3 regions of the Streptococcus toyakuensis genome follow, and region 2 is predicted to be linked to each of the others. Evidence: predicted binding sites of a transcription regulator. Region 2 holds the regulator's gene; each other region holds the start of a gene.
The links. The regulator NrdR, encoded in region 2, represses ribonucleotide reductase genes. The targets are predictions, from matches to a motif close to ACACNATATATNGTGT.
Positions count from the first base shown of each region.

Region 1: the regulator NrdR is predicted to act here: its motif matches at 1,984-1,999, upstream of nrdH (glutaredoxin-like protein NrdH).
Region 3: the regulator NrdR is predicted to act here: its motif matches at 5,221-5,236, upstream of nrdD (anaerobic ribonucleoside-triphosphate reductase).

Region 1 covers NZ_AP024523.1:1,005,922-1,015,896, forward strand. The annotation lists gene nrdE (class 1b ribonucleoside-diphosphate reductase subunit alpha) at 1-1,574, opposite strand, end outside; gene nrdH (glutaredoxin-like protein NrdH) at 1,655-1,873, opposite strand; gene STYK_RS05115 (phosphocarrier protein HPr) at 2,222-2,485, shown strand; gene ptsP (phosphoenolpyruvate--protein phosphotransferase) at 2,491-4,224, shown strand; gene STYK_RS05125 (YkgJ family cysteine cluster protein) at 4,349-4,843, shown strand; gene STYK_RS05130 (ClbS/DfsB family four-helix bundle protein) at 4,900-5,439, shown strand; gene dhaQ (DhaKLM operon coactivator DhaQ) at 5,537-6,526, opposite strand; gene dhaS (dihydroxyacetone kinase transcriptional activator DhaS) at 6,523-7,053, opposite strand; gene dhaK (dihydroxyacetone kinase subunit DhaK) at 7,207-8,196, shown strand; gene dhaL (dihydroxyacetone kinase subunit DhaL) at 8,218-8,793, shown strand; gene dhaM (dihydroxyacetone kinase phosphoryl donor subunit DhaM) at 8,793-9,167, shown strand; gene pynA (pyrimidine 5'-nucleotidase PynA) at 9,660-9,975, shown strand, end outside.
Region 2 covers NZ_AP024523.1:539,043-549,017, forward strand. The annotation lists partial or broken gene STYK_RS02950 (Rgg/GadR/MutR family transcriptional regulator) at 1-215, opposite strand, end outside; gene STYK_RS02955 (hypothetical protein) at 485-1,252, opposite strand; gene STYK_RS02960 (ABC transporter ATP-binding protein) at 1,268-1,963, opposite strand; gene STYK_RS02965 (GntR family transcriptional regulator) at 1,968-2,333, opposite strand; gene nrdR (transcriptional regulator NrdR) at 2,473-2,946, shown strand; gene STYK_RS02975 (replication initiation and membrane attachment family protein) at 2,947-4,116, shown strand; gene dnaI (primosomal protein DnaI) at 4,117-5,013, shown strand; gene STYK_RS02985 (NADPH-dependent oxidoreductase) at 5,010-5,723, shown strand; gene der (ribosome biogenesis GTPase Der) at 5,737-7,047, shown strand; gene STYK_RS02995 (hypothetical protein) at 7,132-7,467, shown strand; gene STYK_RS03000 (hypothetical protein) at 7,501-7,791, shown strand; gene secA (preprotein translocase subunit SecA) at 7,937-9,975, shown strand, end outside.
Region 3 covers NZ_AP024523.1:1,898,619-1,908,593, reverse strand. The annotation lists gene STYK_RS09530 (bifunctional folylpolyglutamate synthase/dihydrofolate synthase) at 1-1,043, shown strand, start outside; gene STYK_RS09525 (SP_0198 family lipoprotein) at 1,128-1,580, shown strand; gene cls (cardiolipin synthase) at 1,835-3,367, shown strand; gene STYK_RS09515 (hypothetical protein) at 3,623-5,176, shown strand; gene nrdD (anaerobic ribonucleoside-triphosphate reductase) at 5,297-7,504, shown strand; gene STYK_RS09505 (hypothetical protein) at 7,516-7,656, shown strand; gene STYK_RS09500 (GNAT family N-acetyltransferase) at 7,700-8,206, shown strand; gene nrdG (anaerobic ribonucleoside-triphosphate reductase activating protein) at 8,199-8,789, shown strand; gene rpsJ (30S ribosomal protein S10) at 9,044-9,352, shown strand; gene rplC (50S ribosomal protein L3) at 9,569-9,975, shown strand, end outside.

The DNA.
Region 1 (9,975 bases), 470 kb from region 2:
CCGTTAGCATAGTCTGATTTTTCAAAATTGTGGAAGGTGATACCACGTTCACGCGCGATATTGTTTGACTCAACCAAAGTCCAGTAGTTCATAAGCATAAAGTAGATGCTTGTAAAGTCAACAGACTCAGGCGATCCATACTCAATCAGTTGTTGGGCAAGGTAGCTGTGAAGTCCCATGGCACCAAGACCAAAAGTATGAGCTTGGCTATTTCCATGGTCAATCGTAGGTACAGCCACGATGTGCGAACTATCTGTAACGAAAGTAAGGGCACGAACCATAGCACGGATTGAGCGACCAAAGTCAGGTGAAGTCATCATGTTGACTACGTTGGTTGAACCAAGGTTACATGAAACGTCCGTTCCCATTTGAAGGAATTCTTGAGCATCGTTGATCAAGCTTGGTTCTTGGACTTGAAGAATTTCAGAACACAAGTTACTCATGATAATCTTACCATCAACAGGATTTGCACGGTTAGCCGTATCAATGTTGACTACATAAGGGTAGCCAGACTCTTGTTGCAATTTAGAGATTTCAGTTTCCAAATCACGCGCCTTGATTTTTGTCTTGCGAATATTTGGATTTGCGACCAATTCATCGTATTTTTCAGTGATGTCGATGTAGTTGAATGGCACACCGTATTCTTTTTCTACAGAGTAAGGACTGAAGAGGTACATTTCTTCATTTTTACGAGCCAATTCGTAGAATTTATCTGGTACTACAACACCAAGTGATAGGGTTTTGACACGAACTTTTTCATCGGCATTTTCTTTCTTAGTTGAAAGGAAGGCGATGATGTCTGGGTGAAAGACATTGAGGTAAACCACCCCAGCACCTTGACGTTGACCCAATTGGTTAGAGTAAGAGAAACTGTCTTCGAAAAGCTTCATAACAGGAACGACACCTGAAGCAGCTCCTTCATAACCCTTGATAGGTGCACCAGCTTCACGAAGGTTGCTGAGGGTAATTCCCACACCACCACCAATACGTGAAAGTTGAAGAGCTGAGTTGATAGAACGTCCGATAGAGTTCATATCATCCGTCACTTGGATTAGGAAGCAAGATACCAACTCCCCACGACGAGCACGTCCAGCATTCAAGAAGGAAGGAGTAGCAGGTTGGTAGCGTTGGTGGATGATTTCATTGGCAATATCGATTGCAACAGCTTCATTCCCATCAGCGAAATAAAGGGCGTTAAAGAAGACACGGTCTTCCATATTTTCAAGATAGTATTCACCGTCATTAGTCTTTAAGGCATATTGATTGTAAAATTTATAAGCTGCCATGAATGACTTGAATTGGAAGTTTTGGTCTTTGATAAATTGAGCCAATTCTTCCAAGAACTCTGGACGGTATTTCTTGATAAAGGCTGTTTCGATGTAGTTGTGTTCAATGAGGTAATTGATTTTGTCTTTGATTGAATCAAAAACCATAGTGTTTGGAACTACATTTTCTTTAAAGAAGGCATCCAAGGCTTCCTTATCTTTATGAAGCATGATTTGTCCATTAACAGGACGGTTAATTTCGTTATTAAGACGGAAGTAAGTCACGTCTTCAAGATGTTTTAATCCCATAAAATTTCCCTTATCTAATTACAAAAGAAAGGCTTCTAAGTTAGCCCTAAAAGCAGTTTCTTCTGGATGATGTACTAAGATTATGCTAATTGTTTCAGTTTTCCTGGTTGGAAACCTGAAAAGACTTCAGTTGGTGTTTGAATAATAGGAGCTGCGCTAAAACCGAGTTCTTTGACTTGATCGATGTACTCAGGCTGCTCATCAAGATTGATTTCTTTATATTCAACGTTATTACTGTCCAAGAAACGCTTGGTCATTTTACATTGGACACAATTGTTTTTAGAATAAACGGTTACCATTGTGTAACTCCTCTTTAAAATTTAATTCTATCCTAGTATATCAGAAAATAAAATTTTGTCAATGATTTGAACTAAATATAGTGGTCTTTTTTTCTAGTCAAGCTCACAAAACACAATATGTAGTGTTTGTTTTATAAAACAGCAATGATTATCCTAGAAGTAGTTTTTTGGAAAACTATATCCTGTGTTTTGTTATCTAGAATAGAAGATTTTCAGCAAGTTATCTGAAAGGAAATCGAATAAATCCCATAAAATGCTTGAAAAAAATCCTAGAAGATGGTATAATACCAAATTGTAAGGGTTATCACATATAACTCAAAAAAGAAAGAACAAAAGGAGAGTCAAACTATGGCTTCTAAAGATTTCCACGTAGTGGCAGAAACAGGTATTCACGCACGTCCAGCAACATTGTTGGTACAAACTGCAAGCAAATTTGCTTCAGATATCACTCTTGAGTACAAAGGTAAATCAGTTAACCTTAAATCAATCATGGGTGTTATGAGTCTTGGTGTTGGCCAAGGTGCTGATGTAACTATCTCAGCTGAAGGTGCAGATGCAGATGACGCTATCGCTGCAATCTCAGAAACAATGGAAAAAGAAGGATTGGCATAAGGAAAATGACAGAAATGCTTAAAGGAATCGCAGCATCTGACGGTGTTGCAGTTGCAAAAGCATATCTACTCGTTCAACCGGATTTGTCATTCGAGACTGTTTCAGTCGAAGATACAAACGCAGAAGAGGCTCGTTTGGATGTAGCTCTTGAAGCTTCTCAAAACGAGCTTTCTCTTATCCGTGAGAAAGCTGTAGGTACGCTTGGTGAAGAAGCGGCTCAAGTTTTTGACGCTCATTTGATGGTTCTTGCTGACCCAGAATTGATTGGTCAGATTAAAGAAACAATCCGTGCTAAGAAAGTCAATGCAGAAGCAGGTCTTAAAGAAGTGACTGACATGTTCATCACTATCTTTGAAGGCATGGAAGATAACCCATATATGCAAGAACGTGCAGCGGATATCCGCGACGTGACAAAACGTGTATTGGCAAATCTTCTTGGTAAGAAATTGCCAAACCCAGCTTCTATCAATGAAGAAGTAATCGTGATTGCGCATGACTTGACACCATCTGATACAGCTCAATTGGACAAAAACTTTGTAAAAGCTTTTGTAACAAATATCGGTGGACGTACAAGCCACTCAGCTATCATGGCACGTACACTTGAAATTGCAGCTGTATTGGGAACAAATAACATCACTGAAGTGGTGAAAGACGGTGATATCCTTGCCGTTAACGGAATTACTGGTGAAGTGATTATCAACCCAACAGATGAACAAGCGGCAGAATTTAAAGCAGCTGGTGAAGCTTATGCTAAACAAAAAGCTGAATGGGCACTTTTGAAAGATGCTCAAACAGTGACTGCTGACGGTAAATACTTCGAGTTGGCTGCTAACATCGGTACTCCAAAAGACGTGGAAGGTGTTAACAACAACGGTGCAGAAGCGGTTGGACTTTACCGTACAGAGTTCTTGTACATGGATTCTCAAGATTTCCCAACTGAAGATGAGCAGTATGAAGCATACAAAGCTGTTCTTGAGGGAATGAATGGTAAACCAGTGGTTGTTCGTACAATGGATATCGGTGGAGATAAGGAACTTCCTTACTTCGATATGCCACATGAAATGAACCCATTCCTTGGATTCCGTGCCCTTCGTATCTCTATTTCTGAAACTGGAGATGCAATGTTCCGTACACAAATCCGTGCCCTTCTTCGTGCTTCTGTTCATGGTCAATTGCGTATCATGTTCCCAATGGTTGCCCTTTTGAAAGAATTCCGTGCAGCCAAAGCAGTTTATGAAGAAGAAAAAGCAAACCTTCTTTCTGAAGGAGTTGCAGTTGCGGATGACATCCAAGTTGGTATCATGATTGAAATCCCTGCAGCAGCAATGCTTGCAGACCAATTTGCAAAAGAAGTAGACTTCATGTCAATTGGAACAAACGACTTGATCCAATACTCAATGGCAGCAGACCGTATGAACGAGCAAGTTTCATACCTTTACCAACCATATAACCCATCAATCCTTCGCTTGATCAACAACGTTATCAAGGCAGCTCACGCTGAAGGTAAATGGGCTGGTATGTGTGGTGAGATGGCTGGTGACCAAAAAGCTGTTCCACTTCTTGTCGGAATGGGCTTGGATGAGTTCTCTATGTCAGCAACATCAGTCCTTCGTACACGTAGCTTGATGAAGAAATTGGACACTGCTAAGATGGAAGAGTACGCTAACCGTGCCCTTACAGAGTGTTCAACAATGGAAGAAGTCCTTGAACTTCAAAAAGAATACGTTAACTTCGATTAATGTCATTAACCTAGTTGCAAGGTTTTTTGATACATTTGGGAATAGTATAGTCTTGTGAAGTCCACTTTTCAATGATGAAGAGGCATGATATAATAGGAGAAACAAATAGAATAAGAGAGAAATCATGTCTAAAGAAATTGATATTGAGTATTACCACCAGCTAGCCTTGCAAAAGCAAAAGGAGCACCGTAAAATTTTAGCCAATTTAAAGAAAAAACCACCAAAAAATCTGGATAAGATAGCCCAACAGATTCACCAAGAAGTTTTTGCGGAGATTGATTGTACGGCCTGTGCTAACTGTTGCAAGACATTGGGGCCTGACTTTAAAGAAGCGGATATTACACGAATCGCCAAGTATTTTAAGATGAAATTACCTGCTTTTGAAGCGGAGTTTCTGCAGGTAGATGAAGATGGGGATAAGGTTTTTAAATCCATGCCTTGTCCCTTTCTAGGAGGAGATAATCTCTGTTCCATCTATGATGTTCGTCCAAAGGCGTGTCGTGAATTTCCCCATACAGACAGGAAAAAAATCCATCAAATCAACCATTTGACGATTAAGAATACCTTGACCTGTCCAGCAGCCTATCTCTTTGTTGAGAAATTAAAGGATAAGTTATAGAGATTTAAAGGATAAAAAATTTCTAATAATAACTAGTAATATGAAGGGAGAACTCTGTGCCTAGACCGAAAACAAAAGAGGAGCTAATGCTGGCCTCTAAGGAAAACTATGAAAAGCTCAATCGTTTCATCTCCCAACTAAGTGAAGATGAGCTACAGATTCCATTTGATTTTTCAAGAGACCCAAAGAAAAAAGAAGCTCACTGGAAAAGGGATAAAAATCTACGGGATGTCTTGATCCATCTTTATGAATGGCAGCAGTTACTTTTGACTTGGGTACATTCCAATCAAAAAGGTCACGAAAGACCTTTTCTCCCTGAATCTTATAATTGGAAAACTTATGGAGAAATGAATGTCGCTTTTTGGAAGAAGCACCAGAAAACCTCCTTAGAAGAAGCGACTAGACTCCTAGAACAATCACATAGGAAGGTTTTAGAGTTGATAGAAGTTTTTAGCAATGACGAACTCTTTACCAAAGGTGTCTATAAGTGGACTGGCGGAACAAGTCTAGGTTCCTACTTTGTCAGTAGCACGTCAAGCCACTATGATTGGGCTATGAAAAAACTCAAAGCTCATCGGAAGAATTGTAAGGGATAGATGGCCTATTTGAAATGGCAAGAATGAGTTCTTTTAAACGTAAGATAAAAGCAAAGGGCTATCAAGTGATGTAGCCCTTTTGAGTTATACAAGCAAATTACCATGCAAAAGCTGTCGTTGGAGCATTGAGCGCTTCTAACCACTGTTTATTTTTTACGGGGCAAAGAGTTACGGATATACCTGCCATATCTAGGCTGGTCATAAATGTTCCTGATTTTATAAAAGTAATAGTGACTCCTTCAATTTCTAAGAGTTGAAGGAGATCATTGATAAATATGCCCATTTCTAAGTTGCTGGTAGTGCCTAGATTATTTACAAGCAATATAAATTGATCACCCTTTTTCCAATGATAGTGCAATCTTAATTTACTTATAATTTCATTTGCAAGGATTTCCGATGATTGGAATAGGACGATACGATAGCCTTCTTCGCCATGTATCCCAATACCATAAGAAATATTTCCTTCTTCCAAGTTAAATAGTGGAAGGGTGGCTTGGGGGAGACTAGCAGCTTTCGTTGCAAAGCCAATTGTTGCGATTTCGGGAGCAAGTTCATGACCTAAATCAGTTAGTTGCTCTATGTCGGCATCATTTTGAGCTGCAAATCCTAGGATTTTATGAAGTAAGATAGTCCCTGCAAGTCCTCTCCCTCTAATTTGAAATCTATTGTGAGGTTCAATTGAAATATCGTCGTGCGCCAGACTATAGCCGACCTTAATTCCTTCTTTTCTAGCAGTATTAATGGCCCAGCTAAATTCTTTGATGTCTGCTTCGAAATTTTTTACAATGATGAAGACACCGTGACCATTGTTTAAAAAACGAATGGACTCTAAGATTTCAGTTCTTGTAGGTGGAGTAAATAATTGGCCATAGATAGCAGCGGTAAGCATTCCTTCTCCCACATATCCAATATGAGCAGGTTCGTGTCCTGAACCTCCACCCGCCAATATTGGAATCTGATGAGGATTGCGTTTTTTTTGATAGACTAATGGTAAGGTAGGGTGTTTTTCTAATTCAGGATGACTGCTGACAGTTGCCGAAATGTAACTTGAAATAATTTTCTGTTTATGATTTGAAATAAATGTCATTGTGGTCTCTTTCCAATAATGGTCATGATTAGAAAGTCTGGTTGTGGAACTGGACTTTTTTTATTGACGTAAGCCTTCACGATTTCTGCTAGAGCATGTGAATGATAGTCTAACAAAAAACAAGTATAAGCAGATGAATCGATATCAATCTGACCGTATTCACTTAAAATTTTTGATACAAGCAAGCGACAGTAGCTGATAAATTGGTCATAGAAGTTATTTTGCCCTTGAATATCAAAAAGTTGAATATAAAAGTCACGCTCTTGTTCGAAATAAAGAAATAATTCTTGTAATAGTTTTTGGCCTGAAATGAAGTCCAAGTTATTGGTGATATACTCGGTTAAGTCATTTTCAAATATCCAGTCTAGCAGTTCATATTTGTCAAGAAAGTGATTATAAAAAGTCTGTCTACGAATGCCAGCTGATTCCATGATCTCTACAATAGAGATTTTATCAAATTCTCTAGTAGCTAATAGGTCTCTAAATGCCTTGGCAATCCGTTTTTTTGTAATAAGTGATGATGCCATAGGAAGCCTTTCTGTTACTTACTTCATTTTACCAAAAAAATGTTTTAAACGGGTTTAAAAGGGGACAAATAATAGAATCTGTCCCTTATCATCCAGCAATAAAAAATATATAATGAAAGCGAAAACAAAGGTAAATGCCGAAAGGAGTTTCTCATGAAAAAAATTATAAATGAACCGACACAAGTTGTTGATGAAATGTTGCAGGGATTGTCATTCATGCATGATGACTTGGTAGAACGCATAGATGGTTTTGATGTCATTGTTAGAAAGGCAGAAAAGACAGGAAAAGTTGGACTCATTTCAGGTGGAGGTTCAGGACATGAACCAAGTCATGCTGGATTTGTAGGAGATGGAATGTTGTCTGCTGCCATTTGTGGAGCAGTCTTCACTTCACCTACTCCGGACCAAATTTTAGAAGCCATCAAGGCGGCTGATGAAGGTGCTGGAGTTTTCATGGTCATCAAGAACTATTCTGGTGACATTATGAACTTTGAAATTGCACAAGAACTTGCTGAAATGGAAGGTATTGATATAGCAAGTGTTGTAGTCGATGATGATATTGCGGTTGAAAATAGTCTCTATACCCAAGGTCGTCGAGGTGTCGCAGGTACTATATTAGTCCATAAAATTTTGGGTGCTGCAGCTCGTTCTGGTAAATCATTATCTGAAATAAAGGACTTGGCCGACAAACTTGTCTTAGAAATTAAAACAATTGGGCTAGCCTTGTCTGGAGCAACCGTTCCTGAAGTTGGGAAACCAGGTTTTGTTCTAGAAGATGATGAATTTGAATATGGAGTTGGTATCCACGGTGAGCCAGGATATAAGAAAGAGAAAATGCAACCTTCAGCACAATTGGCCTCAGAATTGATTGAAAAATTATCTGAAGGTTTCCAACTTAAGGCTGGAGAACGCTATGGCCTTCTCATTAATGGTTTAGGAAGCACTCCTCTTATGGAACAATACGTATTTGCAAATGATGTGGCTAAATTACTCCATGAAAAAGGTGTTGACTTGGCGTTTAAGAAAATTGGAAACTATATGACATCGATTGATATGGCTGGCTTGTCATTAACATTGATTCGATTGGCAGATGATGAATGGTTGGATGCTCTAAATGCACCTGTTACTACCCCAGCTTGGTAAAACTCAAGGAGGAAATGTCGCATGAATGCTGAACAAGCTCTTGAATGGATGAAGATTTTTAATGAAAAGATTCAAGAACAGAAAGATTACCTTAGTGAGCTAGACACTCCTATAGGAGATGGAGACCACGGTGGAAATATGGCGCGTGGCATGGCTGCAGTTATGGAGAACTTAGAAGGAAAGCAATTTGAGACCAGCAGTGATGTTTTTAAACTTGTCTCAATACAACTACTGAGTAAGGTAGGAGGTGCTTCTGGTCCCTTGTATGGCTCTGCTTTTATGGGCATGGCCAAGGCTGATTCTAATTCGAAAATAGAAGAAATCTTGCAAAGTGGTTTGGATATGATTGTCAAACGTGGGAAAGCAGAAGTTGGAGAAAAGACAATGGTTGATGTTTGGACTCCTGTTATTGCGGCCTTGTCTGATGGCCAGTTGACTCAAGAGGTTATTGATAAGGTAGTGAATGCTACCAAAGATTTACTTGCAACTAAAGGAAGGGCATCTTATGTAGGAGAACGTTCTCTTGGACATATTGATCCTGGATCATTTTCATCAGGTTTACTCTTTACTGCTCTTTTAGAGACTGGGGTGGTTTAATGGGAAGTATTGGTCTTGTTATCGTTTCACATTCCAAACACATTGCAGAAGGTGTTGTTGAACTGATTAGTGAAGTAGCTAAAGATGTTCCGATTACTTATGTAGGAGGAACCGAAGATGGAGGAATTGGAACAAGTTTTGATCAAGTAGATAGGGTTGTTTCCGAAAATCCAGCAGATACTTTATTAGCCTTTTTTGACCTAGGTTCTGCTAAAATGAACTTAGAAATGGTGGCTGATTTCAGTGATAAAAGTATCGTCATCAATAGGGTTCCAATTGTAGAAGGTGCCTATACTGCAGCTGCTCTTCTTCAGGCTGGTGCAGAACTGTCAGTTATTCAAACACAGTTGTCGGAGATTGAAATCAATAAATAAGGAATCTTCCTATCATTCCTTTTATAGGTGAGTTATTGATTATCTCAACTATCAAATTTTAAGTAAATGATTTCAAAATCAGAAAGGGATTGCTTGGGCAGTTCCTTTTTATTTTAACAGGAGTAAAGCTATAGTGTTTCTAAATTGTGAATCAATCAAAACTGATTGTGATGGGACTATTCTAGCTTTAGAATTCTTTAAAAATTAAAATTTAAGGCAATCAATGACTTAGAATAGTGAGAAAACATTTAGTTTATAGGAATTCTAGGCCTAGAATTGCATAAATATTTATGAAGTTAGGATGTTCGATAGATAGAATTGTTCTATTCTGAAAGATTTTGACAATCAAAAGTCTAGAAGAGTGATTTATAAGTATACTTGTAGCCTTTAGTTGTGATAATTGTATGTCAAATAGATGGAATAAATTGATATGGCTTTCTTACTTTATGCTATAATATTCATAACGCTTTTTCAGAAAGGAAAACTCTCAAATTGTCCTACAAATTTCTACTTTTCGATCTCGACCACACCTTGCTTGATTTTGATGCTGCTGAGGATGTGGCTTTAACGCAACTTCTAAAAGAAGAAGGAGTTGCAGATATTCAGGCTTATAAAGACTATTATGTTCCGATGAACAAGGCTCTCTGGAAGGACTTAGAGCAAAAGAAAATCAGTAAACAAGAGCTGGTTAACACGCGCTTTTCTCGTTTATTTTCTCATTTTGGACAGGAAAAAGACGGTAGTTTTCTAGCCCAGCGTTACCAATTTTACCTAGCACAACAGGGACAAACGATTTCAGGCGCTCATG
Region 2 (9,975 bases):
TCATCCCTATGAAAGTCATTTGCAGCATACATAAATTCTTCGACAGGCATATTAATAGCATCTAATGCTTGCATAAATTTACCAATCGTCAGATCAGAATTTTCTCTTTCAAATCTAGAAATATGTGATGTGGATAGACCATGTTTTGCAACATCTTTTAATGTTAATCCACGTGATTCTCTAAATTGTTTAAAAATTTTTCCGTAATTTTTCATTTGTGTTACCTCAATTGCTTATATGGGAATTTTTTAGTATGTTTTCAAAATATTATATCATATATAAAAAAAGAAAGTGAGGTTGTTTATATGAATAAAAAGATGATTGTAACCCTGGTTCTATGTATTCTAGAGTCAATAATTGTTATTGGCGTTGGCTAAAACCAAAATTAGTTAGCAATAATCTAAAAAACACAGAAAATCAATTTTTTATTAATTTGATTTTCTGTGTTTTTCTTAAATAGATGTTATCCTTTTTGATTATGAAACTATTGCAAATTAACCTTGTTTTTCAAGATATAGTAGATTCCGAGGTAGTAGATAGCTATGAAAATGAGTTCCTCGATAATGGATGTACTTGCTCCCATATAGAAATTATCATTAAATCCTGCAAGTGAATTGACATAGAAGTTAGTACTGGTATTGAAGAAAACTCCAATAAATCCTATGACGATTTGGATACCAATGTAGGCTGCAACAGCAAGTGCGGTACGGTATTCATTGAACAGTTGTCCAATGGAAATGGCCAAGTAAATGCAGAGGATTCCAGAAATAGTATTTAGTAGGAAGGATAACCCCACAAGAGAGAGTTTAGGAAGGTATGTTTCTACAAGTGGAAACCAGTCATAATGTGACATCCAATCTGGAACCGTTATAGTCACAATAAGAAAAGCACTTAGAGCCAGTACAGCCGAGCTAAGTATAGACCAGATGAAGGCTCCGACTAATTTAGCTGTGATGATATAGTGCTCAGAAACTGGCAAGGTCAAAGTCAGATAGCCTTGGCGATCATAGACACTACCTTTGAAGCGTTTGATAATCAAGAAAATGGTTGAAATCCAAAGTGTAATTATCAAGCCGCCAAAGACGAGAGCCAGAAAGATAAATAGGAAAGGTTGGCTATCTTTGAAAGATATATAAGAATAGTAGTGTCCTTGCATTCCTAGGGGGACTGAAAGGACTAGCACGGCTGCATAGAGGGCTAAATACCACTTGTTAACATTTTTAAATTCGTAGCGAACTAAATTCCAAAACATAATAATCTCCTTTGCTTAGGCCTTAAATTCCTGACGGAAGAGTTGGTCAATGGATTCACCTGACTCATAGCGAATGTCATCTACATTTCCTTGACGGACGACTTTTCCATCTTTGAGGAAGACAATTTCATCCAAGATTGGCTCGATATCAGAAATCAAGTGAGTAGAAATCAAAACGGTAGAAGTTGGGGAGTAGTTATTGATAATGGTATTGAGGATATAATCACGGGCTGCTGGATCCACCCCACCAATGGGTTCGTCTAGAACGTAGAGACGAGCATCACGGCTCATAACCAAAATCAGTTGTACCTTTTCCTTATTCCCTTTTGATAATTTCTTGAGACGACTATTTTCATCAATACCTAGGTCTGCAAGTAGATGATGGGCACGTTCAAGATTGAAATCTTTATAGAAGGTCTTGAAGTAGGTTAGGGCTTCTTTGACCTTCATTTGCTCATTGAGATAGGTCGTATCCGGCAAATAAGCTACGATGGCCTTGGTTGCTGGACTTGGGTCCATGTCGTTGATGAGGACACGTCCTTGATCTGGTTGTAAGAGACCATTGATTAGTTTAATCAGGGTTGTTTTTCCTGAGCCGTTTGGCCCAAGAAGACCAACAATTTTTCCAGCTGGGATGTCAAGGGAAACATTTTCAAGGGCTGGTGTTGCTCCATAAGATTTGGATACATTTTCAAATGCTAGTAATGACATAGGCTTAAACTCCTTTAATATAATCGCCGACTACGCCTGGTAGTTCTTCTTTTTCATAGCCAAAATGGGTCATGGAGGAAACGAAGTGTTCCAATTCTTCTTCTGATAATTGTTTGCGCGATTGGGCGATCAGCTCCTTATCTTCAGTCACAAATCGTCCAGTTGTGCGCTTGCTGTAGACAAATCCTTCTCGTTCAAGGTCTGACAAGGCTCTTTGGATGGTGTTTGGATTGACACCAGCCTCGCTAGCTAGCTCTCTCACGGTTGGAAGTTGTTGATTGGGTTCCAGTGTATGGGAAACAATCTGAAGCTTGATTTTCTCCATGATCTGTAAATAAATGGTTTTTTTGTTGTCAAATGTCCAGGACATCTTGGTCTCCTTTCTTTTATCCTTTTGTCTTAATTAAATAATACAACAAAACAAAAAACTTGTCAAGCAAAAAGAAGAATTGTTTTGGGAATCGTTTAAAAAATGGTATAATGAAAAGAAAACGATAAGGAGGGAAAGGATGCGTTGTCCAAAATGTGGGGCTACCAAGTCAAGTGTTATCGATAGTCGCCAAGCAGAAGAAGGGAACACCATTCGTAGAAGACGTGAGTGCGATGAATGCCAGCACCGTTTTACAACCTACGAACGAGTAGAAGAAAGAACCTTAGTGGTTGTTAAAAAAGATGGCACACGGGAACAATTCTCTAGAGATAAAATCTTTAATGGGATTATCCGCTCAGCCCAGAAACGTCCTGTGTCAAGTGATGAAATCAACATGGTAGTCAATCGTATCGAACAGAAACTCCGTGGTCGAAATGAAAATGAAATTCAAAGTGAGGACATTGGTTCACTCGTCATGGAGGAGTTGGCTGAGTTGGATGAGATTACCTATGTACGTTTTGCCAGTGTCTATCGTAGTTTTAAGGATGTGAGTGAGTTAGAGAGCTTGCTCCAACAAATCACCCAGTCCTCTAAAAAGAAAAAGGAAAGATAAATGAAGCCAATTGACCGTTTTTCTTATCTAAAGAATAATCGGGTGTCGCAAGATACCTTATCTCTGGTACAGTGCTACCTCCCGATTATCGGTCAGGAGGCACTGAGCCTTTATCTTTATACCATCAGTTTTTGGGATAATGGCAGAAAGGAACACCTCTTTTCAAACATTCTCAACCATCTTAACTTTGGAATGGATAGATTGATAAAATCTTTGAAAATCCTATCCGCTTTCAATCTCTTAACACTCTATCAAAAAGGGGATACCTATCAGCTAGCCCTCCATGCTCCTCTATCTAGTCAGGACTTCTTAGAACATCCTGTTTATCGCAGACTTTTGGAGAAAAAGATTGGCGATGCAGCGGTGGAGGATTTGAAGGTTGAAAGTGCTGACGGTGAAGTAATACCCGTCTCACTCAATCAAGTCTTTCCAGATTTGGCAGAACTAGGAAGTCAAGAAGACCTTGGTCTCAAGAAGAAAGTGGCCAACGATTTTGACTTGGACCATTTTCGTCAGCTGATGGCTCGAGATGGGCTTCGCTTTGCGGATGAGCAGTCCGATGTCTTAAACCTCTTTGCCATCGCCGAGGAGAAGAAATGGACTTGGTTTGAGACCTATCAATTGGCCAAGTCAACAGCTGTTTCCCAGGTTATTTCAACCAAACGCATGCGGGAAAAAATCGCTCAAAAACCGATTTCTTCTGACTTTAATCCTAAGGAAGCAACCATTATCAAAGAAGCCAAAAGTAAAACTGCCCTGCAGTTCTTGGCAGAAATCAAGCAAACACGCAAGGGGACCATTACCCAAACAGAAAGAGAACTCTTGCAACAGATGGCTGGTTTGGGCTTGCTGGACGAAGTCATCAATATCATTCTCTTGTTGACCTTTAATAAGGTGGATTCGGCAAATATCAATGAGAAATATGCCATGAAAGTAGCCAATGACTATGCCTATCAAAAGATTCATTCGGCAGAAGAAGCAGTCATGCGAATCCGTGAGCGTGGGCAGAAGAGTCAGGCTCAAAAAGGCAGTAAACCCGGTCCTGCTAAGTCCAATGTACCCAAGTGGAGCAATCCAGATTATAAGAATGAAACCAGCGAGGAAACTCGTCTGGAACTAGAACGTAAGAAACAAGAACTATTAGCTCGATTAGAAAAAGGAGGAGATTAGATGGAAAGTGTCGGAGACGTACTCAAGCGTCAACCTAGCCGTTTTCATTATCAAGATTTGGTCCAGAAAATCATGAAGGACCCTGATGTTGCGGCCTTTATCCAGCAAGAATCCCTCAGCCCAGAGGAATTGAATCGCAGTATCTCCAAATTTAACCAGTACATTACCGAGCGTGACAAGTTTCTACGTGGGGATACGGATTATATTGCCAAAGGCTACAAGCCGATTTTGGTTATGAATCATGGTTATGCGGACGTTTCTTATGAAGAAACTCCAGAACTAATCGCGGCTGAAAAAGAAGCGGCTATTAAGAACCGTCTCAAGTTAATCAATCTGCCAGCCAGTCTTAAGAAAGCTAGTTTAGCTCAAGTAGATTTGGATGATTTGGGGCGCTTGCCAGTTTTTGAAAAGCTATTAGCCTTCGTGGAACAATATCCAGCTATTCGAAAAGGTCTTTACTTGTATGGAGACTTTGGTGTGGGCAAAAGTTTCATGGTGGCTGCCTTGGCTCATGATTTATCAGAAAAACGTGGTGTTTCATCAACTCTCCTCCACTATCCTAGCTTTGTCATTGATGTCAAAAATGCTATCGGTGATGGTAATGTCAAGACCTTGGTAGATGAGATTAAATTGTCTGAAGTCCTGATTTTAGATGATATTGGTGCCGAGCAATCAACAGCTTGGGTGCGGGATGAAATCCTGCAGGTCATTCTCCAATATCGGATGCAGGAAAATTTACCGACCTTTTTCACCTCCAACTTCAACTTTGAAGATTTGGAGCTGCATTTCGCTAAAGGGAAGCATGGAAATGACGAGACCTGGGAAGCCAGACGGGTCATGGAACGTATCCGTTATTTGGCTGAGGAGACTCGTTTAGAAGGAGTAAACCGTCGATGACAGAAATGATTAAACTGATGAAGGCTCACACTTCAGTGCGCAGATTTAAGGAGCAAGCCTTTCCTCAGGAAGACTTGACTGAAATCCTGACAGCAGCCCAAATGGCATCGTCTTGGAAGAATTTTCAATCCTACTCTATGATTGTAGTCCGAAGTCAAGAAAAGAAAGATGCCTTGTATGAATTGGTGCCTCAAGAAGCCATTCGCCAGTCAGCTGTTTTCCTTCTCTTTGTCGGAGATTTGAACCGAGCGGAAAAGGGAGCCCAGCTTCATACTGACAACTTCCAACCCCAAGGTGTAGAAGGTCTCTTGATTAGTTCAGTCGATGCGGCTCTTGCTGGTCAAAATGCCCTGCTGGCAGCTGAAAGCTTGGGCTATGGTGGTGTGATTATCGGTTTAGTTCGATACAAGTCAGAAGAAGTGGCAGAGCTCTTTAACCTGCCTGACTACACCTATCCTGTCTTTGGGATGGCACTAGGTGTGCCAAATCAAGAACATGAAGTCAAACCTCGCTTGCCATTGCATCAGGTGGTTTTTGAGGAAGAATATCAGGAACAAACAGTTGATGTGATTGAGTCTTATGACCGTGTACAGGCGGACTATGCTGGGGCGCGTGCGACTACAAGCTGGAGTCAACGTCTAGCAGAACAGTTTGGTCAAGCTGAACCAAGCTCAACTAGAAAAAATCTTGAACAGAAGAAGTTATTGTAGAAAGTGAGAAATTATGGCCCTACCAACTATTGCCATTGTAGGACGTCCCAATGTTGGGAAATCAACCCTATTTAATCGGATCGCTGGTGAGCGAATCTCCATTGTAGAAGATGTCGAAGGAGTGACACGTGACCGTATCTATGCAACGGGTGAGTGGCTCAATCGTTCCTTTAGCATGATTGATACAGGAGGAATCGATGATGTCGATGCTCCTTTCATGGAACAAATCAAGCACCAGGCAGAAATTGCCATGGAAGAAGCTGATGTTATCGTCTTTGTCGTGTCCGGTAAGGAAGGAATTACCGATGCGGACGAATACGTAGCCCGTAAGCTTTATAAGACCCATAAACCAGTTATCCTCGCAGTCAACAAGGTGGACAACCCTGAAATGCGAAATGATATCTATGATTTCTATGCCCTCGGTTTGGGTGAACCCCTGCCTATCTCATCTGTCCATGGTATCGGTACAGGGGATGTGCTAGATGCCATCGTAGAAAATCTTCCAAATGAATATGAAGAAGAAAATCCAGATGTCATTAAGTTTAGTTTGATTGGTCGTCCAAACGTTGGAAAATCAAGCTTGATTAATGCTATCTTGGGCGAAGACCGTGTCATTGCTAGTCCCGTTGCTGGAACAACTCGTGACGCCATTGATACACACTTTACAGATACAGATGGTCAAGAGTTTACCATGATTGATACGGCTGGTATGCGTAAGTCTGGTAAGGTTTATGAAAATACAGAGAAATACTCTGTCATGCGTGCCATGCGTGCTATTGACCGTTCAGATGTGGTCTTGATGGTCATCAATGCGGAAGAAGGCATCCGTGAATACGACAAGCGTATCGCAGGATTTGCCCATGAAGCTGGTAAAGGAATGATTATCGTGGTCAACAAGTGGGATACGCTTGAAAAAGACAACCATACTATGAAAAACTGGGAAGAAGATATCCGTGAGCAGTTCCAATACCTGCCTTACGCACCGATTATCTTTGTATCTGCTTTGACCAAGCAACGTCTCCACAAACTTCCTGAGATGATCAAGCAAATCAGCGAAAGTCAAAACACACGGATTCCATCAGCTGTCTTGAACGATGCAATCATGGATGCCATTGCCATCAACCCAACACCGACAGACAAAGGAAAACGTCTTAAGATTTTCTATGCGACTCAAGTGGCAACCAAACCACCGACCTTTGTCATCTTTGTCAACGAAGAAGAACTCATGCACTTTTCTTACCTGCGTTTCTTGGAAAATCAAATCCGCAAGGCCTTTGTTTTTGAGGGAACACCAATCCATCTCATCGCAAGAAAACGTAAATAAAAAAGTAGAATCTGGAATGACATTTCCAGATTTTTTTGATAGAATGAAGTTGAAGAAAACGCTATCAAACGGAGGGGGCTGGTGATGAAACATTTGTTTAAATTGATAATCTTATTTCCCTGGTTTTACTTTTTCAGCTGGATTGACAAGGCTAATAGAGATAGTAAATTTTTCCCAATTTTTTACTATTTTTACTGGTTTTACATCCCCCTCTATGCTCTTTTTAGCCTTGCTTGGACAGTTATTTCAGTTCTGTTTTTCAATATCGTCTTGAGAAATGTGACAGATATCAAGTTATGGGGCATTTGGTTTCTTTTTATTCTGCTAGCTATTGGTCTGAATAGGTTAACTTATTTCTGTTTCAAAAAAATGCTTAGACTAAGAAAGGAGTTAGGAAAGTCTAAAGGTGGGAGGCATTGATTTATATCGGTTTCTATTTATAGGAGGTGGCTTATGGCACATCTAACGTCATTTATTACACGCTATTCCAAGGTCTATATTGGTTTAGTTCTGCTAATCTGGCTTGCTTTCTTCTTTCTTCCTTGGGGCAGTCCGATTCTGGGGGGGGGGAAGATTGACCTCTTCAGCATACAGAAAGTCTTGCTAGTTTTTGGCATTCTGTCCATTTTGATGGCTTTGCTGTCCAAGAAAGTCAGTCTCTTTGTTTTTGGATTGATCTGCTGTTTTTCTCTTTGGATTAACCTATTTATTCTATTTGCGATTTTGCCGATTTTTGGCAATTAAAGCATCATAAAAGTCAGAGAGGTTAGCTTGGAAACTAGCCTCTTTTTCCTTTTCAAAATGGGGATTCTTCCTTGAAAATAATCAGTAATTGTGCTAAAATTAAAAGAACATTCTAAAATATTCGGAATTTAAAGTAAGGAAAAACATGGCTAATATTTTAAAAACAATTATCGAAAATGATAAAGGAGAAATCCGTCGTCTGGAAAAGATGGCCGACAAGGTTTTCAAATACGAAGACCAAATGGCTGCTTTGACTGACGACCAACTAAAAGCAAAAACAGTTGAATTTAAAGAACGTTATCAAAATGGAGAATCACTAGATTCATTGCTTTATGAAGCATTTGCGGTTGTCCGTGAAGGTGCCAAACGTGTCCTAGGTCTCTTCCCATATAAGGTTCAGGTCATGGGAGGAATCGTTCTTCACCATGGTGACGTGCCAGAAATGCGTACAGGGGAAGGGAAAACCTTGACTGCGACCATGCCCGTATACCTCAATGCTCTTTCAGGTAAAGGGGTGCACGTAGTTACGGTCAATGAATACCTATCAGAACGTGACGCGACTGAGATGGGTGAATTGTACTCTTGGCTTGGTTTGTCAGTAGGGATTAACTTGGCTGCCAAATCTCCAATGGAGAAAAAAGAAGCCTATGAGTGTGATATTACTTACTCAACCAACTCAGAAATCGGATTTGACTACCTTCGTGATAACATGGTCGTTCGCGCTGAAAACATGGTACAACGTCCGCTTAACTATGCCTTGGTCGATGAGGTTGACTCAATCTTGATTGACGAGGCGCGTACACCTTTGATCGTATCAGGTGCTAATGCAGTTGAAACCAGTCAGCTCTACCACATGGCAGACCACTATGTAAAATCTTTGGACAAAGACGACTACATCATCGATGTGCAGTCTAAAACAATTGGTTTGTCTGATTCAGGGATTGATAAGGCTGAAAGCTACTTCAAGCTTGAAAACCTCTATGACATCGAAAATGTAGCTCTGACTCACTTTATCGATAACGCCCTTCGTGCCAACTACATCATGCTTCTCGATATTGACTATGTGGTCAGTGAAGAGCAAGAAATCTTGATTGTCGACCAATTTACAGGTCGTACCATGGAAGGTCGTCGTTATTCTGATGGATTGCACCAAGCGATTGAAGCCAAAGAAGGTGTGCCAATTCAGGATGAAACCAAGACATCTGCCTCAATCACTTACCAAAACCTCTTCCGTATGTACAAGAAATTGTCAGGTATGACGGGTACAGGTAAGACTGAGGAAGAAGAATTCCGTGAAATTTACAACATTCGTGTTATTCCAATCCCAACAAACCGTCCTGTTCAACGTATTGACCATCCAGACTTGCTTTTTGCTAGCATTGAAGCTAAGTTTAAAGCAGTTGTCGAAGACGTTAAGGCTCGCTACCAAAAGGGTCAACCTGTCTTGGTTGGTACAGTAGCGGTTGAAACTAGTGATTACATTTCTAAGAAATTGGTCGCTGCTGGTGTTCCTCACGAAGTCTTGAATGCCAAAAACCACTATAAAGAAGCTCAAATCATCATGAATGCTGGTCAACGTGGTGCTGTTACCATTGCGACTAACATGGCTGGTCGTGGTACCGACATCAAGCTTGGTGAAGGTGTTCGCGAATTGGGAGGACTTTGTGTTATTGGTACAGAGCGCCATGAAAGCCGTCGTATTGATAACCAGCTTCGTGGACGTTCAGGTCGTCAAGGAGATCCAGGTGAGTCACAATTCTACCTATCTCTTGAAGATGATTTGATGAAACGCTTTGGTTCTGAACGCTTGAAGGGAATCTTTGAACGTTTGAACATGTCTGAAGAGGCGATTGAGTCTCGTATGTTGACACGTCAAGTTGAAGCAGCACAAAAACGTGTCGAAGGAAATAACTACGATACTCGTAAACAGGTCCTTCAATACGACGATGTCATGCGTGAACAACGTGAGATTATCTATGCTCAACGTTACGATGTCATCACTGCAGACCGTGACTTGGCACCTGAAATTCAGGCTATGATCAAACGTACGATTGGTCGTGTCGTTGATGGTCATGCGCGTGCGAAACAAGATGAAAAACTAGAAGCAATTTTGAACTTTGCTAAGTACAACTTGCTTCCAGAAGATTCGATTTCAATCGAAGACTTGTCAGGTTTGTCTGATAA
Region 3 (9,975 bases), 700 kb from region 2:
CCTCCCCTCATATTGTCTCCGTCAATGACCGAATCTGCATTAATGGACAACCTATAGCAGACGCAGACTTTATCCGTTTAGCTGAGCAGGTCAAGGAGATGGAAAAGACGCTTCTGCAGACTCATGACCAGTTGTTCTTTTTTGAATTGCTGACCTTGATTGCTTTCCTCTATTTTAGGGAGCAAGAGGTGGATTTGGTTTTACTAGAAGTGGGAATTGGTGGCTTACTTGACACGACCAATGTGGTAACTGGAGAGCTTGCTGTCATCACCTCCATTGGGCTTGACCACCAGGAGACCTTGGGCGATAGTCTAGAAGCAATCGCAGAGCAGAAAGCTGGTATTTTCAAGACTGGTAAGAAGGCAGTGATTGCAAAATTGCCTTCAGAAGCTAGTCTTGTTTGTCAGAAAAAAGCCGAATCTTTAGCTGTTGACCTTTATCAGGCAGGCCAAGATTTTTCAATGCTGAATGGCGATTTTTCAAGTTCTTTACTAAATATTTCGCGGCTGAAAATAGGTTTAGAAGGAGCTTATCAGCAGGAGAATGCGGCCTTGGCGTTGCAAACTTTTCTTCTTTTTATGGGAGAAAGAAAGGAAGTTGTTGATGAGCAGGCTGTAAGACGAGCTTTGGAGAAGACCCATTGGGCTGGACGTTTGGAGCGTATTCGTTCTCATATCTACTTGGACGGTGCCCATAATCTCCCTGCCTTGACTCGCTTGGTTGAGTTTATCAAAGAAAAAGAGCAGGAAGGATATCGTCCTCAAATCCTATTTGGAGCCTTGAAACGGAAGGATTATCAAGGGATGTTGGCTTATCTAACTGAAAATTTGCCTCAGGTGGAACTCAAGGTGACCGGCTTTGACTATCAGGGTTCTTTAGATGAGACAGATATAACAGGTTACGATGTAATTCCTTCTTATCGCGAATTTATCAGCAGTTTCGAAGAAAGAGCCGATACCCAGGATTTGTTGTTTGTTACAGGATCTCTCTATTTTATCTCAGAAGTACGGAGCCACCTACTGACCCATGAGCAGATAAATTGACCTCCTTTTTGGAACTTGTTATACTAGGGGAACTATCAGTTAGAAGAAACATTCTCTACATTGGTAGCAGAAAGGAAATTCATCATGAAATTAAAAAGATTCACACTTTCTCTTGCTTCTTTAGCAAGTCTTAGTCTCTTAGTAGCTTGTTCACAAAGAGTTCAACAACCAGTAGTTCAATCGCAAACACAACAAACTCAACAATCACAAGCTGCTTTATCTTCTACAGAAAATACAAATCAGGCAGCGACAAGTTCTTCACAAAATGCGCCTGAGGCTCAACCAACTAATATTGATGGGACTTATACTGGTCAGGACGAAGGAGACCGTATCACTTTAGTGGTAACTGGAACAACTGGCACCTGGACACAGGTAGAAACTGATGGGGAACAAGAAATCAAGCAGGTTAGCTTCGACGCTGCTAATCAACGCATGATTATTGGTGATGATGCCAAGATTTATGCAATCAATGGCAATCAGATGATTATTGACGATATGGATAGAGACGCGTCTGATCGCATTGTTTTATCAAAATAGACTAGAAGGAGACTGGTTTTGTCAGTCTCTTTTGCTTTTACTCAGAAAAATGATTATAAATACTTGCCTTCTACCGAATACCTGCGTTATACTAGTATTAATTACCTGTTTTTAGCATTCATACTCTTCGAAAATCTCTTCAAACAACGTCAGCTTCCATCTGCAACCTCAAAACAGTGTTTTGAGTAACCTGCGACTAGCTTCCTAGTTTGCTCTTTGCTTTTCATTGAGTATCAAAATATCAAGGAGGGGATATGAAATATAGAAAATTTCAATTATTGATGTCCAAGTATGGTTTTAGTCTTTCGATTATGCTACTTGAACTTTGTCTTGTTTTTGGTCTCTTTCTTTATTTAGGGCGCATGGCCCCTATTCTATGGGTAATTGTCTTAATTTTTATGAGTATGGCGACTATTGTCGCAATTGTCAATCGCTCAATGGCGCCTGAAAGTAAAGTAATGTGGTTAGTGGTAACTTTTGTTCCTGTCATCGGCCCCTTGCTCTATCTGATGTTTGGTGAAAGACGATTATCCAAAAAAGAAATCAAGCAGTTGGACAAACTTGGTTCTATGCATTTTCGGGAGGATAACAGTAAAGCTCTCCGCCAGAAATTGAAGGAAGAGGATAAGGCTGCTTACGGAGTTATCAAATCTTTGTTAAGTATGGATAGTAACGCCGATGTCTATAATCGAACAGACTCACAATTCTTTTCTTCGGGTGAAAGCATGTGGCAACATATGTTGGAAGACCTCAAGAAAGCTGAGAAATTTATCTTTCTAGAGTACTATATTGTCGAAGAAGGTCTGATGTGGAATAGCATACTAGATATACTAGAGCAAAAGGCAGCTCAGGGTGTAGAGATCAAGATGCTCTATGATGATATCGGCTGTATGGCGACTTTGCCTGGAGATTATACTATTCAGCTTCGTAGTCGAGGAATTGAAGCCCATAAATTTAACAAGGTGATTCCTCGCTTGACGGTGGCTTACAACAATCGGGACCATCGGAAAATCCTTGTCATAGATGGTCAGGTAGCCTATACAGGAGGGATTAACTTAGCCGATGAGTACATCAATCATGTAGAACGCTTTGGCTACTGGAAGGACAGTGGGATTCGCATAGATGGCCCTGGTGTCAAGGCTCTAACCCGTCTCTTTTTGATGACTTGGTACATCAATCGTGGGGAAATCAGCGATTTTGACCAGTATCACCTGGAAAATCAACCTCGTTCTGGCCAAGGGATCTGCATTCCTTACGGTAGTGGACCCAAGCCCATATTCCGTACCCAGGTAGGGAAAAAAGTCTATCAAAGTTTGATTAATCAGGCTACTGATTCAGTCTATATCACAACGCCCTATTTGATTATTGACTATGATTTAACTGAGAGTATTAAAAACGCGGCCATGAGGGGTGTTGATGTCCGCATCGTGACTCCTTTCATTCCGGATAAAAAATTGATCCAACTCATCACAAGAGGGGCCTATCCGGATCTTTTGTCAGCAGGAGTCAGGATTTTTGAGTATAGTCCAGGCTTTATCCATAGTAAACAAATTTTAGTGGATAAGGATTTTGCTGCAGTTGGAACCATTAACTTAGATTATAGAAGTTTGCTTCACCACTATGAAAATGCAGTCTTGCTATATAAAACAGAATCAATTGCTGAGATTCAAAAAGATTTTCGGGAGATTTTTTCATCATCGCAAGAAATTTTCCCTCATACGATAAAAAATAGCTGGTATCAAAAATTGATTAAGGAAATTGCCCAGTTATTCGCCCCTATCTTATAAGAAATCTAGGACTGAGGACACAAACCAGTCCTCTTTTTCTTGCTTTTTACGAATAGAAAGATATAGGGAGGGACGATGCTGACTCAGAAAGAATTGGATTATATCATGTCATTTAAACAGACGCATTTACACCGATTTCGGGAAATTGAAACCTTTGTGAAACTATGCAAAAAATCGCTCAAACAGCCATCGCAAGCTGACAATTTTAGGTCTTTTTGATATACTAAGACAGATAAATTGAATAGGAGAAACGACATGGCTGTATATGGCAGAATAGAAGAAGTATCCAAAACGATACAGAGTAATGAGATTGAAAATAGATTGGATAGGAACCTTGAATCTCATGTAGAAAAAGAAGAACAGGTAGCTTTCCCGTTTTTCAGACTCATCATTGGAAGTACGATTGCAACGGTTTTTTCTGTGGTGCTACCTTTACTTTTAGATATGGTAAGTCCCTCTCAGGCGCAGGATTTGTATATAGGGTGGGCTTTACATCAGGGAGGACAGCTTTACAGTAGCTATTATGCAAGTCACGGTCTTATTTATTACTTGCTACTTTACATCACCCAAGGAGGCATCCTTTTTGCCTTGGTAGAATGGCTAGCCCTCTTAGGAGGAGGTTACTTCCTCTTTTCTTCAACTGACTATCTGACGGGACAAAGGGAACAAGCCAAGCAACTCCTAACCATATTTTATATTTTGGTATCCGGTCTCGGTTTTGGCGGAGGATATGCTACGATTTTAGCTTTGCCATTTCTGTTTGCAGGATTTTCGTTCATAGCAGCTTATCTATCAACTCCTAACCATGACAAGGGATTTCTACGTCTGGGGATTTTCTTGGCCCTATCATTTTTCATAGAGCCTCTTACAAGTCTTCTCTTTATTGCAGTAGTAACAATTGGTTTGTTTGTCTTTAATGTTGGGCATGGTCGCCTTGCTCATGGAGTTTATCAGTTTTTTGCAGCAGCACTTGGCTTTTCTCTCATTTTTTACCCAGTAGGATATTATGTTCTTGCTTCAGGTGGCTTTGGAGAAGCTCTAGGAAGTCTTTTATATCCGATTGATTCCCTTCAGGTCTTTATCAATCCCCAACTAATGGATAATGTTCTATTCTATGGTTTGTTGACCTTTGGTTTAGGAGCTCTCTTCCTTGTTTTTCTAGGTTTGTTCCAATCAAAGGCATCAAGATTATATGTTATTTCAGTACCAGCTAGTTTTGCTTTCATATTTGTATTAGCCTTGTTGCTTTTTTCTCAAGAACCTCTTCACGGTTCGTGTTTGATTCTAATCCTTCCATTTTTACTCCTTCTTTTGATGACCAGTATTCGTGGGAAACATTCAGCTAGAGGAGATCGTCGTCGGAGAAGAGAAGAAGCTCCTACTTTATGGAAAAAATTTATGAAGGGGAATCTCTACTTACCTATCCTAGTGGTGGTTTATCTGATTGCAATTCCTTTTGTGGCTCGTTTTGTTTTGCATCCAGCTTCTTATAGAGAACAACATCAAGTAGTAGACAGAGTCAAACAAGAGACGAGTGATGGTGACCAAATCTATATTTGGGATTCTCATGTTCAAATGTATAAAGAAAGTCAGCGTTTGGCTGGATCCATGTTCCCATCACCTCTTCTTTATACGAATACAGAAGAAAATAAAACTACCTTGATTCATGACTTGAAAGAAAACCAACCTAAGGTGATTGTGGTAAACGACAAGGTGGCTCTCTGGTCTGAGGCGGAGACACTCTTAAAAGAAAATTATCAACAAGTAAAGACTGATTATTCAGAGTTTAAAGTCTATAAAATCAAATAGCCAAATCAATATCTTGTGTATTTTTAAAAATTTTAGGATTTTTAACACAAGATATTGATTTTTATTTTTTAGAGGGGTATAATACTTTTTAGAAAGAACATTTTAGAAACGAGGATGTATATGATTGCACTAGAAGAAAAAATTACAACTTTAGCAACCCTCTTCGTTGAAAAACGAGATGGGAGACGTGTTGCATTTGATGTGGACAAGATTGACAAGGCTATCCACAAGGCGGCAGACAAGGTTATGGATGTGACACCCTTGGTCGAAAAACGCCTAAATGCTTTGACCGAGCGAATTGTCACAGAAATTCATAGTCGCTTTCCACAGGGGGTTAAGATTTACGAAATTCAAAATATCGTAGAACATGAACTCCTTGAAGCCAAAGAATATGCGCTAGCTGAGGAGTATATCACTTATCGGACACAGAGGGATTTTGAGCGCTCAAAAGCGACAGATATTAACTTTAGTATCCATAAGCTTCTCAATAAAGATCAGGCAGTTGTCAATGAAAATGCTAATAAGGACAGTGATGTCTTTAATACCCAGCGTGATTTGACAGCAGGGATTGTTGGGAAATCAATCGGACTGCAAATGCTTCCTAAGCACGTAGCCAATGCCCACCAAAAGGGGGATATCCACTATCACGATTTGGACTACAGTCCTTATACCCCTATGACCAACTGCTGTTTGATTGATTTTAAAGGTATGTTGGAAAATGGTTTTAAGATTGGAAATGCAGAGGTAGAAAGTCCCAAGTCTATCCAGACTGCGACAGCTCAGATTTCCCAAATCATCGCCAACGTTGCTTCTAGCCAGTACGGTGGCTGTTCAGCTGACCGTATCGATGAAGTCTTGGCTCCTTACGCAGAGAAGAATTACCAAAAACACCTCAAAGATGCAGAAGAATGGGTCTTGCCTGAAAAACGGGAAGATTACGCTTGGAAGAAAACGCAAAAAGACATCTATGATGCCATGCAATCTCTTGAGTATGAAATCAATACTCTCTTCACTTCAAATGGGCAAACACCTTTTACTTCGCTCGGTTTTGGTCTGGGAACCAATCGTTTTGAGCGTGAAATTCAAAAAGCTATCTTGAACATCCGAATCAAGGGCCTTGGTTCAGAACATCGAACAGCTATCTTCCCTAAACTTATCTTCACGCTTAAAAGAGGACTCAACTTAGAGGAAGGGACACCCAACTACGACATCAAGCAGTTGGCTCTAGAGTGCGCAACCAAGCGGATGTATCCAGACGTCTTGTCTTATGATAAGATTGTTGACTTGACAGGTTCTTTCAAAGTTCCTATGGGTTGTCGTTCTTTCCTTCAAGGATGGAAAGACGAGAATGGCGTAGAAGTCAATTCAGGTCGGATGAATCTAGGCGTTGTGACGGTCAATCTTCCTCGCATCGCCCTCGAGTCTGATGGTGACATGAATAAGTTCTGGGAAATCTTCAACGAGCGTATGAATATCGCTGAAGATGCTCTTGTTTACCGTGTCGAACGCACTAAAGAGGCGACACCAGCCAATGCTCCTATCCTTTATCAGTACGGTGCTTTTGGCCATCGTCTAGGTAAAGAAGAAAGTGTTGACCAGCTCTTTAAGAATCGTCGGGCAACAGTTTCGCTGGGCTATATCGGTTTGTATGAAGTAGCGACTGTTTTCTTTGGTAACAGCTGGGAAAGCAATCCAGATGCTAAGGAATTCACGCTAGACATCATTCGCGATATGAAACGCCGTGTAGAAGAGTGGTCTGACCAATATGGCTATCATTTCTCTATCTACTCAACACCATCTGAAAGTTTGACAGATCGTTTCTGCCGACTAGATACAGAGAAGTTTGGCTCTATTCCTGACATCACAGACAAGGAATACTACACCAATTCTTTCCATTATGATGTTCGTAAAAATCCAACACCGTTTGAAAAATTAGACTTTGAGAAAGTCTATCCAGAAGCAGGTGCGTCAGGTGGTTTTATCCATTATTGTGAGTATCCAGTCCTTCAGCAAAATCCTAAGGCTCTGGAAGCTGTTTGGGACTATGCCTACGACCGTGTAGGTTATCTAGGCACTAATACTCCGATTGACCGTTGCTACAAGTGTGACTTTGAAGGGGATTTTGAACCAACTGAAAGAGGATTTGCTTGTCCAAACTGTGGCAATAGCGACCCTAAAACAGTAGATGTGGTCAAACGAACTTGTGGCTATCTAGGTAATCCTCAAGCAAGACCTATGGTCAACGGCCGTCACAAGGAAATCGCTGCGCGTGTCAAACATATGAATGGCTCAACGATTAAAATAGCTGGACATCAAGTAACAAATTAGAAAGAAATGAAATGGGAAAATATCAATTAGATGATAAGGGGCGCGCACAAGTGACCCGTTATCACGAGAAACACTCTAAAGGTGGAGCTGGTAAGAAAGAACGCTTGCTCAACCTCAGAGAACAATTTTTAAACAAGAATAAGAAAAAATAAAAGTGAGAGTCAGCTCTCGCTTTTCTCTTAGTGGGAGGTAAGGATGGAATTACGCAGACCGACAATAGTAGATAAGAAGGCTGTTATAGACATGATGGAGGAATTTGAAAAATATCAGTCGCTTCACGACGGTGGTTTCTGGGATACAGAGAACTTTGTGTATGAAGAGTGGTTGGAAACAAATATGCAAAAAGAGATGGGAATAAACTTGCCTGAAAATCGTGTTCCTTCTATTCAATTTGTATCATTTGATGATGTAGGCCGTGCTCTAGGATTTTTGAATCTGCGATTGAGACTGAATGAGGGTTTATTGAATTATGCTGGTCACATTGGCTACTCCATTCGTCCATCAGAAAGAGTCAAGGGTTATGCTAAGGAAACTCTCCGTCAGGGCTTGCAAGTTGCTAAGGAAAAGAACATCAAGAGAACGCTTGTGACCTGTAGCGTGAATAATCCTGCTAGCAGAGCAGTCATTTTAGCAAATGGTGGGCTCCTTGAGGATGTTCGTAATGGAGTCGAGCGTTATTGGATAGAGGTAGCGAATGAATAATCCAAAACCACAAGAATGGAAAAGCGAAGAACTCAGTCAAGGGCGGATTATTGATTACAAGGCCTTCAACTTTGTAGATGGAGAGGGTGTGCGTAACTCCCTCTATGTATCAGGTTGCATGTTTCACTGCGAGGGATGTTATAATGTTGCGACTTGGTCTTTTAATGCTGGCATTCCTTATACAGCAGAATTAGAAGAACAGATCATGGAAGATCTCGCTCAACCTTATGTTCAAGGCTTGACTTTATTAGGAGGAGAACCCTTCCTTAATACAGGAATCCTTTTGCCACTCGTGAAACGTATCCGGAAGGAATTGCCAGACAAAGACATCTGGTCCTGGACGGGCTATACATGGGAAGAAATGTTGTTGGAAACTCCAGATAAACTGGAACTCTTATCATTGATTGACATTCTTGTCGATGGACGATACGATCGAACTAAGAGAAATCTCATGCTCCAGTTTCGAGGTTCTTCCAATCAACGAATTATCGATGTGCAAAAATCTCTCAAAAGTGGGCAAGTAGTGATTTGGGACAAGCTTAATGACGGAAAAGAAAGCTATGAACAGGTGAAGAGAGAGTAACTTTCTTCCATAAAATACTTAAATAAATGACCCACCAAAAAAGAAAACATTTTCATGTTAAAAATTTTAAAAAAACAGCAACAAATCCCTTGCAATCGCAGGGGCTTTGTGTTATTCTATTATGGTGCTGTAAATTACAGCCTTAGCTTTGATGCAAGAGGTTGCGACACGCTCGGTTGCATTGCCACGCAACACCGCGTCGGTTTTCTTGTGGAGCTAGCCTATTATCTTAAATAGACGAAAAGGAGAAAAAGATGGCAAACAAAAAAATCCGTATCCGTTTGAAAGCTTACGAACACCGTACGCTTGACACAGCGGCTGCAAAAATCGTAGAATCAGCTACTCGTACAGGTGCACAAGTTGCGGGTCCAATCCCACTTCCAACTGAGCGTAGCCTCTACACAATTATTCGTGCGACTCACAAATACAAAGACTCTCGCGAACAATTTGAAATGCGTACACACAAACGTTTGATCGATATCGTTAACCCAACTCAAAAAACAGTTGATGCTTTGATGAAATTGGATCTTCCAAGTGGTGTAAACGTAGAAATCAAACTTTAATCTAAAATATAAAAGAGCAGAGGCTGGTGTTTCAATTTAATTGAACACGGGCTAAACTCGGTGTGAAAAAGATAAACTTCCTAGTGTCTGTTAGACACTGCGTCAGTTTCCTATTTTCACTTTGAGTTTGACGCCCTTTGTATCTTAGACTTGAGCATGAAAAACGCTCGTTAAAAACTTTTTGAATAAAAAATATAGAAAAGGAACTATTTTCTCATGACAAAAGGAATCTTAGGGAAAAAAGTGGGAATGACTCAAATCTTCACTGAAGCTGGCGAATTGATCCCTGTAACAGTTATTGAAGCAACTCCAAACGTTGTTCTTCAAGTTAAAACTGTTGAAACAGACGGATACAACGCTATCCAAGTTGGTTTCGATGACAAACGCGAAGTATTGAGCAACAAACCTGCTAAAGGACATGTAGCGAAAGCTAACACGGCTCCTAAGCGCTTCATTCGTGAATTCAAAAACGTTGAAGGCTTGGAAGTTGGTGCTGAAATTACAGTTGAAACATTCGCAGCTGGAGACGTTGTTGACGTAACTGGTACTTCTAAAGGTAAAGGTTTCCAAGGTGTCATCAAACGCCACGGACAATCACGTGGACCAATGGCTCACGGTTCTCG